4 regions of the Serratia sp. AS12 genome follow, and region 2 is predicted to be linked to each of the others. Evidence: predicted binding sites of a transcription regulator. Region 2 holds the regulator's gene; each other region holds the start of a gene.
What was found. The regulator CRP, encoded in region 2, controls carbon source genes, mostly activating them, when cyclic AMP is high. The targets are predictions, from matches to a motif close to ATGTGANNNNNNTCACAT.

Region 1: a site for CRP is predicted at 1,113-1,130, ahead of ompW (outer membrane protein OmpW). Genes of this name have one in related genera too.
Region 3: a site for CRP is predicted at 1,427-1,444, ahead of serA (phosphoglycerate dehydrogenase). Genes of this name have one in related genera too.
Region 4: a site for CRP is predicted at 1,360-1,377, ahead of SERAS12_RS16530 (sugar transporter). Genes of this name have one in related genera too.

Annotation. Positions count from the first base shown of each region.
Region 1 covers NC_015566.1:2,871,129-2,874,452, forward strand. The annotation lists gene SERAS12_RS13340 (BON domain-containing protein) at 1-283, shown strand, start outside; gene ompW (outer membrane protein OmpW) at 325-969, opposite strand; gene SERAS12_RS13350 (YkgJ family cysteine cluster protein) at 1,252-1,692, shown strand; gene SERAS12_RS13355 (YciC family protein) at 1,792-2,544, shown strand; gene SERAS12_RS13360 (SulP family inorganic anion transporter) at 2,592-3,324, opposite strand, start outside.
Region 2 covers NC_015566.1:5,034,890-5,038,213, reverse strand. The annotation lists gene SERAS12_RS23360 (YccS/YhfK family putative transporter) at 1-506, opposite strand, end outside; gene crp (cAMP-activated global transcriptional regulator CRP) at 561-1,193, opposite strand; gene SERAS12_RS23350 (OsmC family protein) at 1,573-1,980, shown strand; gene SERAS12_RS23345 (phosphoribulokinase) at 2,026-2,895, opposite strand; gene SERAS12_RS23340 (YheU family protein) at 3,047-3,280, opposite strand; gene SERAS12_RS23335 (hydrolase) at 3,277-3,324, opposite strand, start outside.
Region 3 covers NC_015566.1:4,416,049-4,419,372, forward strand. The annotation lists gene serA (phosphoglycerate dehydrogenase) at 1-1,231, opposite strand, end outside; gene rpiA (ribose-5-phosphate isomerase RpiA) at 1,557-2,213, opposite strand; gene SERAS12_RS20640 (LysR family transcriptional regulator ArgP) at 2,418-3,311, shown strand.
Region 4 covers NC_015566.1:3,534,337-3,537,660, forward strand. The annotation lists gene SERAS12_RS16525 (MFS transporter) at 1-101, shown strand, start outside; gene SERAS12_RS16530 (sugar transporter) at 112-1,299, opposite strand; gene SERAS12_RS16535 (aspartyl/asparaginyl beta-hydroxylase domain-containing protein) at 1,615-2,301, shown strand; gene SERAS12_RS16540 (ABC transporter ATP-binding protein) at 2,341-3,057, opposite strand; gene SERAS12_RS16545 (ABC transporter ATP-binding protein) at 3,054-3,324, opposite strand, start outside.

The DNA.
Region 1 (3,324 bases), 2.2 Mb from region 2:
CATGGCAGCCGTTGTGGCATTCGCAGTAAGCGCCTGCGCGCCGACAGCGAAATCCGAGGGGACTGGCGGTTATATTGACGATACGGTAGTCACTACCAAGGTGAAGTCAGCGCTGCTGGCGGATAAAACCATCAAATCCAGAGAAATCAGCGTCGAAACCTTCAAAGGTCGCGTGCAACTGAGCGGTTTTGTCAGCTCAAGCGCCGACGCCAATCGAGCGGTGCAGGTAACGCGCGGCGTGGCGGGTGTGAAATCCGTTGAGAACGTCATGCAGCTCAAATAACGATCGCAGGGAGGCATTGCGCCTCCCTGTCACGGTCATCCTCAGAAGCGATAACCTGCCCCGAACATAAACACCCAAGGATCCAACCGCGTATCAATGCTGTGATGATTGCCATTGGCATCGTCAAAGCGGGTTTTGGTCTCGATATTCATCCACCACACCGACATATTCAACATCCAGTGCTCATCCAGGTTGTAATCCAGCCCCGCCTGCGCAGCGATACCCCAGGAGTCTTTCAGACTCAGATTACTCAACCCCGCCCCTTTGCCATTGTCATTGAACTTTTCATCGAAGAAAGTGGTGTAGTTCACGCCAAGCCCCAGATATGGGCGCAGTTTGTCTTGCTTGCCGCCAAAATAATATTGCGCCATCAGGCTCGGCGGCAGATCGCGCACCGTGGCGATATTGCCGTTCACTGCGGCACCATTCAACGACACCTTATGGCGGAACGGCGTCGCTGCCAGCAGCTCTACGCCAATATTGTCCGTTACCATATAGCCGAAGGTCAGACCGAGCTGGGTATTATTATCGGCATTGAAGGATCCCTGCCCCAGTACGTCGTCCGATCCCGCATTAGGCCGTACCGTCGCCGCACCCGCGCGGAAAAGAAAATCACCCGCCTGATGCGCGTTTGCCAACATAGGGGCCATCATAGCCGCCAATACCACCAGAGTTGTCTTTTTCATTATCCATTCCATTTGTGTGGTTACTATTCGGAAGGGAATATACCTACTTACGGGTATTTATGATCCCATCGGGATCACATCTTATGTGTAAATTTTTTAATTCCTACTAAAAACAAGGTTATCTAAGGGACTAATAAATCGAGAATTGATCTGAATCAAATAATGCATTTTGTTGCAAAACATCTGCATGTTCAAACTTCAGTTGCTAAAAAAACAGCCACTGAGTAATTTCATTATCCGTGTTGGTTTTGGTGGGTGCCGTCAGGAGTCGGCGCGATCAAGATGAGCGAAATTCATAATCCCTGTGTCAGTTGCGGCGCATGCTGCGGCTATTTTCGAGTGTCATTCTATTGGGCCGAAGCGGAAGATGGCGGCGGCGCGGTCCCTTTATCTCTTACCGAACCCTTAACCCCCTTCCTGCGCTGTATGCAGGGGACCAACAGCAAGTCCCCGCGCTGTACCGCCCTCGAGGGTGAAATCGGTAAGGCCGTGTCCTGCTCCATTTACCTCAATCGCCCCAGCCCTTGCCGCGAATTCGATCAGTCTGGAGAAAACGGCCTGCGCAACGAAGCCTGCGATCGCGCCCGTGAGCGTTATGGTCTGCCGCCGCTGCCGGTTCCCTTACGCTTGTCGTTGCCAATAACGATGATTGCCGAAGAAATAAGCGCAGTGCAATTCGCGGGGTGCCACAGCGACGCGGAACAGGGTACAATCGCCCACTGATTTTGCTATATACCCTATGAATTTCAAGTTGCAGCCAACCATGCTGCAGCTTGAAAGGTGATGGATATATCTTTAGTTTCTCGATGCCAAGGAGTCTGCATGCCTATCACGGCCAACACGTTGTACCGTGACAGTTTTAACTTTTTCCGTAATCAACTGACCAGCATCCTGATGCTGGCGTTGTTGACCGCGTTCATTTCTGTGCTGCTCAATCAGGTTTTTAGCCCTGACGTCGAGCAGTTGAAGATCTTGTCCGCAACGGAAGGTGATTTTACGGCATCCGCCGGAATGGGGATCCAGGAAATCATTCAGCAAATGACGCCCGAGCAGCAGATGGTGTTATTGAAGGTATCGGCAGCCGCCACTTTCTCCGCTTTGGTGGGTAACGTGTTGCTGGTTGGCGGGATGCTGACGCTGATTCGCCTGGTTTCCCAAGGGCAACGCATCAGCGCGCTGCGCGCTATCGGCGCTTCTGCACCGGAGTTGCCGCGCCTGCTGCTGCTGCTGTTTATCTGCACCCTGCTGATTCAACTGGGTTTGACGCTGTTCGTCGTGCCGGGCGTGATCATGGCGATCGCTTTCTCGCTGGCGCCGGTGATCACCACCGCCGATAAAAAAGGCGTGTTCGCGTCGATCAAGTTGAGTTGCAAACTGGCCTTCGCCAATGCGCGCGTGATTGTGCCGGCCATGATGCTGTGGCTCGCCGCCAAACTGCTGGTGCTGTTTATGGTAAGTCACCTTTCGGTGTTGACCCCGAATGTCGCCAGCGTGGTGCTTACGGCGCTGAGCAACCTGGTTTCCGCCCTGTTGCTGATTTACCTGTTCCGTCTGTATATGCTGCTGCGCAGTTGATCTGCCCACAGTAACTAAAAGAGCACGCCTCGGCGTGCTCTTTTTGCTTATGGAACCGCTGCCGTCTCAGCCTGTTCCTTGCTCTGAATCAGCTTCAACGCCAGATACAAATCCGGAACCAGAATCAATTCACGATCGCGTCCCAGCCGATTGATGCGGAACCAGCGCGTCAGCTCGGTTCGTCGCCCCGCCAATACCAGTTTTACGTTACGCTGTAACAAATCACGTTTCAGTTCGTCGATGGCCGCCAGCACGCTGATATCCGCGTGGGTAAAGCTGGCTACGGCGTCCACCACCACCCAGCGCGGTTGAAACGGCGTGCTATCCACCAGATTCAGGATCCGGCGCTTGAAGTACGCCACGTTAAAATAGGTTAACGGTGAGTTGAAACGGTACATCATCACGCCGGGTACTGCCTTGACGCCGTTGTTGTTGCCCATCGAGTGGATCATGCCCTCGTCGTTCACACCCAGCAGTTGCTCCGTTGGGCGAAACACCGTGCGCAGAAACTGCATCAGCCCCAGTAAAACAGCCAGACCGATGCCGCTGATCACCCCCACCAGCAGCACGCACAGGAAAGTGAACATGGCCAACCTGAAGGCCTGCGCATTGCGGCGGCGCATAATCCAGATGCCCCGAAAGTCCAGCAGCGACCAGGCGGCGTACATCAGCACTACGCCTAAGCCCGCCACCGGAATAAACTGCAGCGGTGCCATCAGGAACAACAGCACGAAGGCAATCACCACTGCTGCAATGATCGACACCAATTGACTCTTGCCG
Region 2 (3,324 bases):
TAAAGCTGGCTCAGCGATTCGCGCATCGGCTGTTCTTTCCACAGCTTGAACCAGAACCAGGTGAACAGGCCGTACCAGGCGGTACCCACCACATACAGTAAGGGGGCGTACCACAGTGGCACCGTGCCGGCCATGCTGAGAGAAAAGATGGCGGCGATCAACGCGGCGGGGAGCAGGCGGGCATGTAATGGGCTGATTTCGCCGCTGACACCGAGCAGCAGAGCCAGGCCAAGCATCAACGCCGGCAGCGGCAATTGCCAGAGCAACGCCTGTTGCAGCAACAGGCTGCTGAGTGCAAACAGTGAACCGCCGACGATCAGGCGTTTGAAAAAACGTTTGTGGGGCGTGTCCAGCCCGGCGATGTTACAGCAGGCGGGAACCAGGGAAAACAGCAGGCCGAGTTGCAGGTGGCCGATCAGCAGGCCAAGGAGCACCGGCAGACACAGCACCAGCGTTTGCCGCAGTGCGTAATTGACTTCCGGGTGGTAAATCAGTCGACGCCACATGATCGGTCGGGGCATAAAAAAACGGCGCGAATCATCGCGCCGTTTTTTCAGTGATTAACGCGTGCCGTAAACGACAATGGTTTTGCCGTGGGCGGAGATCAGGTTTTGATCTTCCAGCATTTTCAGAATGCGGCCGACGGTTTCACGTGAACAACCGACGATCTGACCAATTTCCTGGCGGGTGATTTTGATCTGCATGCCGTCGGGGTGGGTCATGGCATCGGGCTGTTTCGCCAGGTTCAGCAACGTTTGCGCGATGCGGCCGGTAACGTCCAGGAAAGCAAGGTTACCCACTTTCTCTGAGGTCACTTGCAGGCGGCTTGCCATCTGCGCTGACAGGCGCATCAGGATGTCCGGGTTGACCTGAATCAGTTGGCGGAATTTCTTGTAAGAAATCTCAGCCACTTCACAGGCGGTTTTCGCCCTGACCCAGGCGCTACGCTCCTGGCCTTCTTCAAATAATCCAAGCTCGCCGATGAAATCCCCCTGGTTAAGGTAGGACAGGATCATCTCTTTACCTTCTTCATCTTTAATCAGCACCGCGACGGAGCCTTTTACGATGTAGTAAAGCGTTTCGGCTTTTTCACCTTGGTGAATCAGCGTACTTTTGGATGGATATTTGTGGATATGGCAATGAGACAGGAACCATTCGAGTGTAGGGTCTGTTTGCGGTTTGCCGAGAACCATTCGCTGTTATCCTCTGTTGTTATCGCTGCCTTGTGTCACAGGGGTCAGAGTTCCCTGTAAAACGTGCTGTCGCCGTTGTTTTAAGGGTGGCTGGCAGCAGGTTTTGAGGCGTGTCATAAATATACGCTGTTGCTCTAGCATATTAACTTGCCGGGAGAGCTGCAAGCTACATTCTATTAACATACCGGTAAAGGAGCCTTTCTCTGGGAGTTTCCCTGAAATCAGTGTCCCGGAAAGATTTATTGCGGCTCTGTTTGTAGCACAGAGTGAGGCGGGTGTCTCGTGTTGTCTTGCTCGCGCATGACTAGCATCAGGTTCCGTTGCCAGTTTCTATGCGAAAGCGTACTCTGATTTTAAGAAATTAATCGGAGTGACCAATATGCAGGCAAGAGTTAAGTGGGTGGAAGGGTTGACGTTTCTGGGGGAATCCGCGTCTGGCCATCAGGTGTTGATGGACGGCAACGCCGGCGATAAAGCACCCAGCCCGATGGAAATGGTGTTGATGTCGGTGGGGGGATGCAGCGCTATCGACGTGGTGTCGATCCTGAAGAAAGGGCGTAATGATGTGCGTGATTGCGAGGTAAAATTGACCTCCGAACGGCGTGAAGAAGTGCCGCGCATCTTTACCCATATCAACCTGCATTTTATCGTGACCGGCAAAGATCTGACCGACAATATCGTGGAACGTGCGGTGAACCTCTCCGCCGAGAAATACTGCTCGGTATCGTTGATGCTGAACAAGGCTGCCAGCGTGACTCACAGCTTTGAAATCCGCGACGTAGCGTAACGCGTAAGAATAAAGGGGCGCGGCTTGCCGCCGCGCTCCGACCCATTACCCGATTTTTTTGCCTTCCAGCAGTTGCTGCACCAGCGGCGCCATGATCAGCTCCATCGCCAGCCCCATTTTGCCGCCCGGCACCACCAGCGTATTGATGTGCGAGATAAAAGAGCCTTGCAGCATCGCCAGCAGGTAAGGGAAATCGATCTGATCCAGCCCGCGGAAGTGAATCACCACGAAGCTTTCATCCAGTGAAGGAATGGCTTTGGCGGCGAACGGGTTGGAGGTATCCACCGTCGGCACGCGCTGGAAGTTAATGTGGGTGCGCGAGAACTGCGGCGTGATGTAGTTGATATAGTCTTCCATCGAACGCACCACCGAATCCATCACCGCCTCACGTGAATGGCCACGCTCGCCGGTATCGCGGATCAGTTTTTGGATCCACTCCAGGTTAACGATCGGTACCACGCCGACCAGCAGATCGACGTGTTTGGCCACGTCGGTATGTTCGGCAACCACGCCGCCATGCAACCCTTCATAGAACAGCACGTCGGTCGGCGCCGGCAGCGCTTCCCACGGCGTAAAGGAGCCGGGTACCTGGTTATAGGGCACTGCTTCGTCGTAGGTATGAAGGTACTTGCGTGACCGTCCGGTGCCGTTCTTGCCGTACTCGATAAAGCTCTGTTGGAGCAGGCCGAAGTCGTTGGCCTCAGGCCCGAAATAGCTGATATGACGACCCAGATCGCGCGCTTTGCGGATCGCCGCGTCCATTTCCGGCCGGGTATAACGGTGGAAGCTGTCGCCTTCCAGCTCCGCAGCGCGGATGTTCAACTGCTGGAATATCTTACGGAACGCCACGCTGGTGGTGGTGGTGCCGGCGCCGCTGGAGCCGGTCACTGCGATAACGGGATGTTTGGCGGACATGGTGGTTGTCACTCCGTGTTAAATGCGCTGGCGTCAGAGTAGGGTTATTGGTCTGTTTGACGCCCTTTCGCCAAGGGCAAAATTCCGCGCGCGGGTTTGCAATGGTTCATTGTTACCTGATTTTTTCCGTCAGTCATAGAACCGGCAGGCACTAATTTTCTTCCTGCCCGGCACGGAACTGCCCGCGCGGCATGATGTTGATGGTTTCATGCAGTTCTGACCAGACCAACAGGACCTCGCCGTTTTTCAACTGGCGGCGAACGTCTTCCACTTTCTGCTCCAGCGAACGTTCGTGTTCGCCGTAGTCGGTGCCTTCGCGCAGCACAAAGGACTCGATCAGGCTGTTCAGGGTCTCGGTTTCCAGTTCTTTCCAGGGGATAATCACGTTGCGGGTTCCAGATAAGGGGAAAGCCAGGATGGAATGCGGTA
Region 3 (3,324 bases), 620 kb from region 2:
ACAGGCGGGCGCGAATGGTACCGGCAATCGCCTTCATGCGCTGCAATGCGGCGTCAGCACGTTCGATTTCCGCTTCGATATCGATAACCACGTAGCCGATTTCCGGACCGGTTTGCAGGTACTGCGCGGCGATGTTCACCCCTTCTTCAGCGAAGATCTGGTTAATCTGCGTCAGTACGCCAGGGCGGTTCTCGTGGATGTGCAGCAGGCGGCTGGCGTTCGGGCCATGCGCCGGCAGCGACACTTCCGGGAAGTTAACCGCCGACAGGGTCGAACCGTTGTCGGAGTATTTCGCCAGCTTGCCCGCCACTTCGTCGCCGATGTTCTCCTGCGCTTCCTGAGTAGAGCCGCCGATATGCGGAGTCAGGATCACGTTGTCGAACTCGCACAGCGGCGAGTTGAACGGCTCGCTGTTGGTCGCAGGCTCTTCCGGGAAGACGTCGATCGCCGCACCGGCCAAATGTTTGCTGGCCAGTACCTTGCACAGCGCAGGGATATCCACCACGGTGCCGCGCGAGGCGTTGATCAGAATCGAGCCCGGCTTCATCAGCGCCAGCTCTTCTGCACCCATCATGTTCTTGGTCGACAGGGTTTCCGGCACGTGCAGCGTCACCACATCGCTCATATTGAGCAAATCGGACAGATGCCTTACCTGCTGGGCATTACCCAACGGCAGCTTGTTCTCGATGTCGTAGAAAAACACCTTCATGCCCAGGCCTTCGGCCAGGATACCCAACTGGGTGCCGATATGGCCGTAGCCGATAATCCCCAGCTTCTTGCCACGTGCTTCGAACGAACCGACGGCCAGTTTCTGCCACTCGCCACGGTGTGCCTTGGCGTTGGCGGAAGGAATGCCGCGCAGCATCAGCAACAGCTCGCCCAGCACCATTTCGGCCACGGATCGGGTATTGGAGAAAGGTGCGTTAAACACCGGAACGCCGCGTTTGGTCGCCGCTTTCAGATCAACCTGGTTAGTGCCGATACAGAAACAACCCACCGCCACCAGTTTTTCGGCGGCAGCGAAAACTTCTTCGGACAGATGCGTACGCGATCGGATGCCGACGAAGTGAGCATCGCGGATGGATGCCTTAAGCGCTTCGGTGTCTAACGCACCTTTGTGATATTCAATGTTGGTATACCCGGCCGCACGCAGATTATCTACCGTGCTTTGATGAACCCCTTCCACCAACAGGAATTTAATCCTGTCTTTCTCCAATGATACTTTTGCCATTTACCCGACCCTATATTCAGACTTCAGAAGCGGCTGTTGTGGAACAGCACGCATCCAACATAACAAAAATAACGCGGGCGGCAATACAAACGATTGCCTGCCCGTCAGTACAAGGCTCAGCGTTGTTGCTGGTTTTTGGCAGAAAATGCCAAAGGGAAAGAAATAGACAGAAGCTTTGTGGAGCCAAGGCTCACAATGTGACATATGTCACCAAATTTGGCGCTTTTAATAAAAGATATTTTAGCCAGTGAATTATGCGGTCAGGCAGGATCCAAGACCGCATACAAGATAAAGGCGCACTATACGCGCCTCCATAGCATGGGGGTTATTCAACCACCTTCACGCCGTCAGGCGTACCGACCAGCGCCACATCCGCGCCACGGTTGGCGAACAGGCCGACGGTCACCACCCCGGCGATGCCGTTGATTTTGTTTTCCAGCGCAATGGCATCCATGATGCTCAGGTTATGCACATCGAGGATCACGTTGCCGTTGTCGGTCAGCACGTTCTGACGGTACTCCGGCAGGCCGCCCAGCTTCACCAGCTCACGCGCCACATAAGATCGCGCCATCGGGATCACTTCCACCGGCAGCGGGAACTTGCCCAGCACGTCTACCTGTTTGCTGGAGTCGACGATACAGATAAACTTGCGCGCGATGGCGGCAATGATTTTTTCACGCGTCAGCGCCGCGCCGCCGCCTTTGATCATCTGCATCTGGCGGTTGATTTCATCTGCGCCGTCGACGTAAATATCCAACGAATCCACTTCGTTGCTGTCGAACACGTGGATACCCAGGCTTTTCAGCTTGGCGGTAGAGGCGTCGGAGCTGGACACCGCCCCTTCGATCTGGTGCTTGATGGAGCCGAGTGCGTCAATAAAGTGGGCGGCGGTAGAGCCGGTGCCCACCCCAACGATGGTGCCCGGGGTAACGTAATCCAGCGCTGCCCAGCCAACCGCTTTTTTCAGTTCATCCTGCGTCATGATATGTCCATTGCCTCTGTACGAAAACGTGTGCGTATTATAGGGTAAATCGCTATTTTTCACTCCGGCAGGATCACACTTCTTCACCCTAAGCCGCATTTTTAGGCGCGCCGCAGCAGGATAGCCCCGTGATTTTTCCACCTGTAAAACGCCAGAAATGTGGCATAGTGCCAGTATCAATCTACTTTAAGGGATATCTTTCCGATGAAACGCCCAGACTATCGAACGCTGCAAGCGCTGGACGCGGTGATCCGTGAGCGCGGCTTTGAGCGCGCCGCGCAGAAACTTTGCATCACCCAATCGGCGGTATCCCAGCGCATTAAACAGTTGGAAAATCTGTTCGGCCAGCCGCTGCTGGTGCGCACCGTACCGCCGCGCCCGACCGAGCAGGGCCAGAAATTGCTGGCGCTGTTGCACCAGGTGGAACTGCTGGAAGAGGAGTGGCTGGGTAACGACACCGGCGCCGATACGCCGCTGCTATTGTCGCTGGCGGTCAACGCCGACAGTCTGGCGACCTGGCTGCTGCCCGCGTTGAAACCGGTGCTGACCGATTCCCCTATCCGCCTGAACCTGCAGGTGGAAGACGAAACGCGCACCCAGGAAAGGCTGCGCCGCGGTGAAGTGGTGGGCGCGGTGAGTATCCAGCCGCAGCCGCTGCCAAGCTGTCTGGTGGACCAACTGGGCGCACTGGATTATCTGTTCGTCGCCTCGAAAGGCTTTGCCGAGCGCTACTTCCCGAACGGCGTCACGCGCTCCGCGTTGCTGAAAGCGCCGGCGGTGGCGTTCGATCACCTCGACGATATGCATCAGGCTTTCTTGCAACAGAACTTTGATCTGTCGCCGGGCAGCGTGCCCTGCCACATCGTGAACTCGTCGGAAGCCTTCGTGCAATTGGCGCGCCAGGGCACCACCTGCTGTATGATCCCGCACCTGCAAATTGAGAAAGAGCTGGATTCGGGTGAGCTTATCGATCTGACGCCAGGCCTGTTCCAGCGCCGCATGCTGTTCTGGCACCGCTTCGCGCCGGAGAGCCGCATGATGCGTAAAGTGACCGACGCCCTGCTGGAGCATGGCCGCCAGGTTTTGCGCCAGGATTAAATGGAAAAGGTTC
Region 4 (3,324 bases), 1.5 Mb from region 2:
TGCTTTATCTGCTGGCAGCCGGCGCGGCTGGCACCGCATTGCTGGTGTTTATGCTATTGGGCCGTTTACATGCGCATGACGGCGCGGCACAAGAAAGGTAAACGCCAGCCGTCAGGCCCGGTGCTGCGATAAACGCTCGCTGCGATAGAAGCTGAACAAGCACCAGCCCAGAGCAATCAGCGCCAACGGTGCGCCGACAAAGCCGATATTGCCCATGCCCAGGTGCAGGCTAACCTGATTGCCCAACAGCGCACCCGCGCCGATACCGAAATTGTACAACCCGGAGTAGATAGACATCGCGACGTCGGTGGCATCTGGCGCCAGGTTCAACACCTTGGCCTGCATCGACAGGCCAATCGCCATGATCGCCACGCCCCATACCGCAAACAACAGCGTCAGGTGGGTTTCGTCACCGGAGGCTGGCAGCAGCAGCAACAGGCTCACCATCAACAATGCGATGGCACCGATGAAAAAGCCCGACGGGAAACGTTCGCTGAAACGGCTGAACAACAGGCTGCCGAAAATGCCGGCGGCCCCGAACAGCAACAGCATCAAGGTGGTGAAGTTTTCCGACAGCCCGGCCACGGTCTGGATAAAGGGTTCGATATAGCTATAGGCGGTAAAATGCGCCGTCACCACGATAATGGTCAGCATATACAGGCGAACCAGCGCGGGGCGCTTAAACAGGACCGGCACGCTGGCCAGTGAACCGGAATGCTCGCTTTTCAGTACCGGTAGCAGACGCCACAGCAGCGCCAGCGCGAAAGTGGCGCAGACCGCGATGCCGATAAAGGTCATGCGCCACCCCAGCAGTTGGCCGACGATGCGCCCCAACGGCAAGCCAAGCACCATCGCCAGTGCGGTGCCGCCCGCCAGCATGCTTAACGCGTGCGCTTTCTTGCCCGCCGGCGCCACGCGAATCGCCAGCGAGGCGGTGATCGACCAGAATACCGAGTGAGCCAGCGCGACCCCGGCGCGGGAAATCACCAGCGTGGTGAAGTTCCACGCCACGGCGGTCAACACATGGCTGGCGATAAACAGAACAAACACCCCGATCAGCAGTTTACGGCGTTCAATCTTGCTGGTCAGCAGCATGCACACCAGTGAGGCGGCAGCGACGATCCAGGCGTAAATCGTGATGATCAGGCCAACCTGCTCGGTTTGCATCGAGAAGCTTTGGGCGATATCGCTCAATAACCCGACCGGAATAAACTCGGTGGTATTGAAGATAAAGGCCGAAATGGCGAGGACAACCACGCGCAACCAGGCGGTCGAGCGCGAGACGTGGGTGTGTTCCATATTTAACGGGGTCCGGACAGAGGCGAGCAGTAGCGATATTTTAACCAACCGCCGGTTAAAATGCGATATGCGTCACATTTTTATTGTGCTGTATTTTTCGACAACATGCTCAGGCCGGCACCTGGTTTGCTGCCGAACAGGAACACCCATTGTCGGTAAATCTGCCGGACCGCTCCCCCACTTCACCCTGCCTGTCTCAGCACAGGCCGCTACCACTCCCGCATGGCGAAATGCTGTGCTAATCTGTTGAACTCATACCTTTTTTCTCACAGTATTTGATCGCCCGGCAGTCGCACCTTATTTAACGAGGACACCATGTCATTTATCTATGATTGGGCAGTGCTGCGGTTACGCGGTATTTACGATCGCCGCATCTCCGGCGCGCCGGTGCTCGACAGCGATCGCCTGTTCCCTGACGCACAACGTTTTACCGCAGCCTGGCCGCAGATACGTGACGAGGCACTGAGCGTTGCCCAGGATCTGCGCAATATCCCGCGTTTTCACGAGATCATGAGCGAGCAGGCGTCAATCTCCGCCAACGACGCGCGCGACTGGCGGATGTTTATCATGCAGGCCTATGGCCAGCCGATAACCCGCAATCTTGAACGCTGCCCGACGCTTGCCGAATTGATCGCCACCTCGCCGGATGTGCTTTCCGCTTCACTGTCTTTCCTGGCGCCCGGCAAACAGGTACCGGCGCACCGTGGCCCGTTTCGCGGTATTTTGCGCGGTTATCTGGTGCTGTCGATGCCCAAACGGGCCGACGGCGTTCCCGCTGCGGTGCTGAAAGTCGATGGGCGCGAATACCGGTTGAACGAGGGGGAATTTATGCTGTGGGACGATACCTTCGAACACGAAGTGTGGAACGACAGCGAGGAAGTGCGCACCGTGCTGCTGCTGGATATTCGCCGCCGCGATTTGCCCGCCGGCCTGCGTTTGTTGTCCAGCGGCATCATCGCGCTGGTGCGGCTGAACGTACGCTGGATCCAACGCCAGTTCTGAATCGATGGCCGGGAGCCTCCTGGCCCCCGGCGTGACGGTTCAAATCCCGCCCAGATAGGCTTTCCTCACCTCCTGATTGCTCAACAACTCCGCACCGCTGCCGGTCAGACGAATTTGGCCGTTGACCATCACATAGCCGCGATCGGACAGTTTCAGCGCATGGTTGGCATTTTGTTCCACCAGAAACAGCGTCATGCCGCCACGGGTCAGCTCGCGCAGAATACTGAAGATCTGTTTGACGATAATCGGCGCCAGGCCCAGGCTCGGCTCATCCAGCAACAGCAGCTTCGGCCGGCTCATCAGCGCACGGGCGATGGCCAACATTTGCTGCTCGCCGCCGGACATGGTCATCGCCCGCTGGTTGCGCCGCTCCTTCAGACGCGGGAACAGATCGAACATGCGCTGCAAATCTTCATCCACATAGCGGTTACCCAGGGTAATGGTGCCCATCAGCAGATTTTCCTCCACGCTCATATCCGGGAAAATACGCCGTCCCTCGGGGGCCTGGGCGATGCCGCTGCTGGCAACGTAGTGGGTGGAACGCCGGCTGATATCCTCGCCGCGAAACAGAATCTGCCCGCCGCTGATACGCGGCTGACCGAAGATTGACATCAACAGCGTGGATTTCCCCGCGCCGTTAGCGCCGATCAGCGCGACCGTTTCCCCTTCGTTCACCTGCAGCGACACCTGCTGCAACGCCTGGATCGGGCCATAAAACACGTCTACGTCGCGAAACTCCAACATCGCATTGCTCATCCCGCCAGCTCCTCTTCGTCTGCGCCAAGGTAAGCGGCGATCACCGTGTCGTTATGCTGAATTTCTTTCGGCGTGCCTTCGGCGATCACGTCGCCGTGATCGAGCACGATCACCCGATCGGAGATCTCCATCACCATGCCCATATCGTGTTCGATCAACAGCACCGTAATGCCGTGATGCTGGCGCAGAAAACGGATAATGCGGCTCAGCGTCGCCGTCTCCACCGGGTTCAGGCCGGCGGCCGGTTCGTCGAGACAAATCATCTCC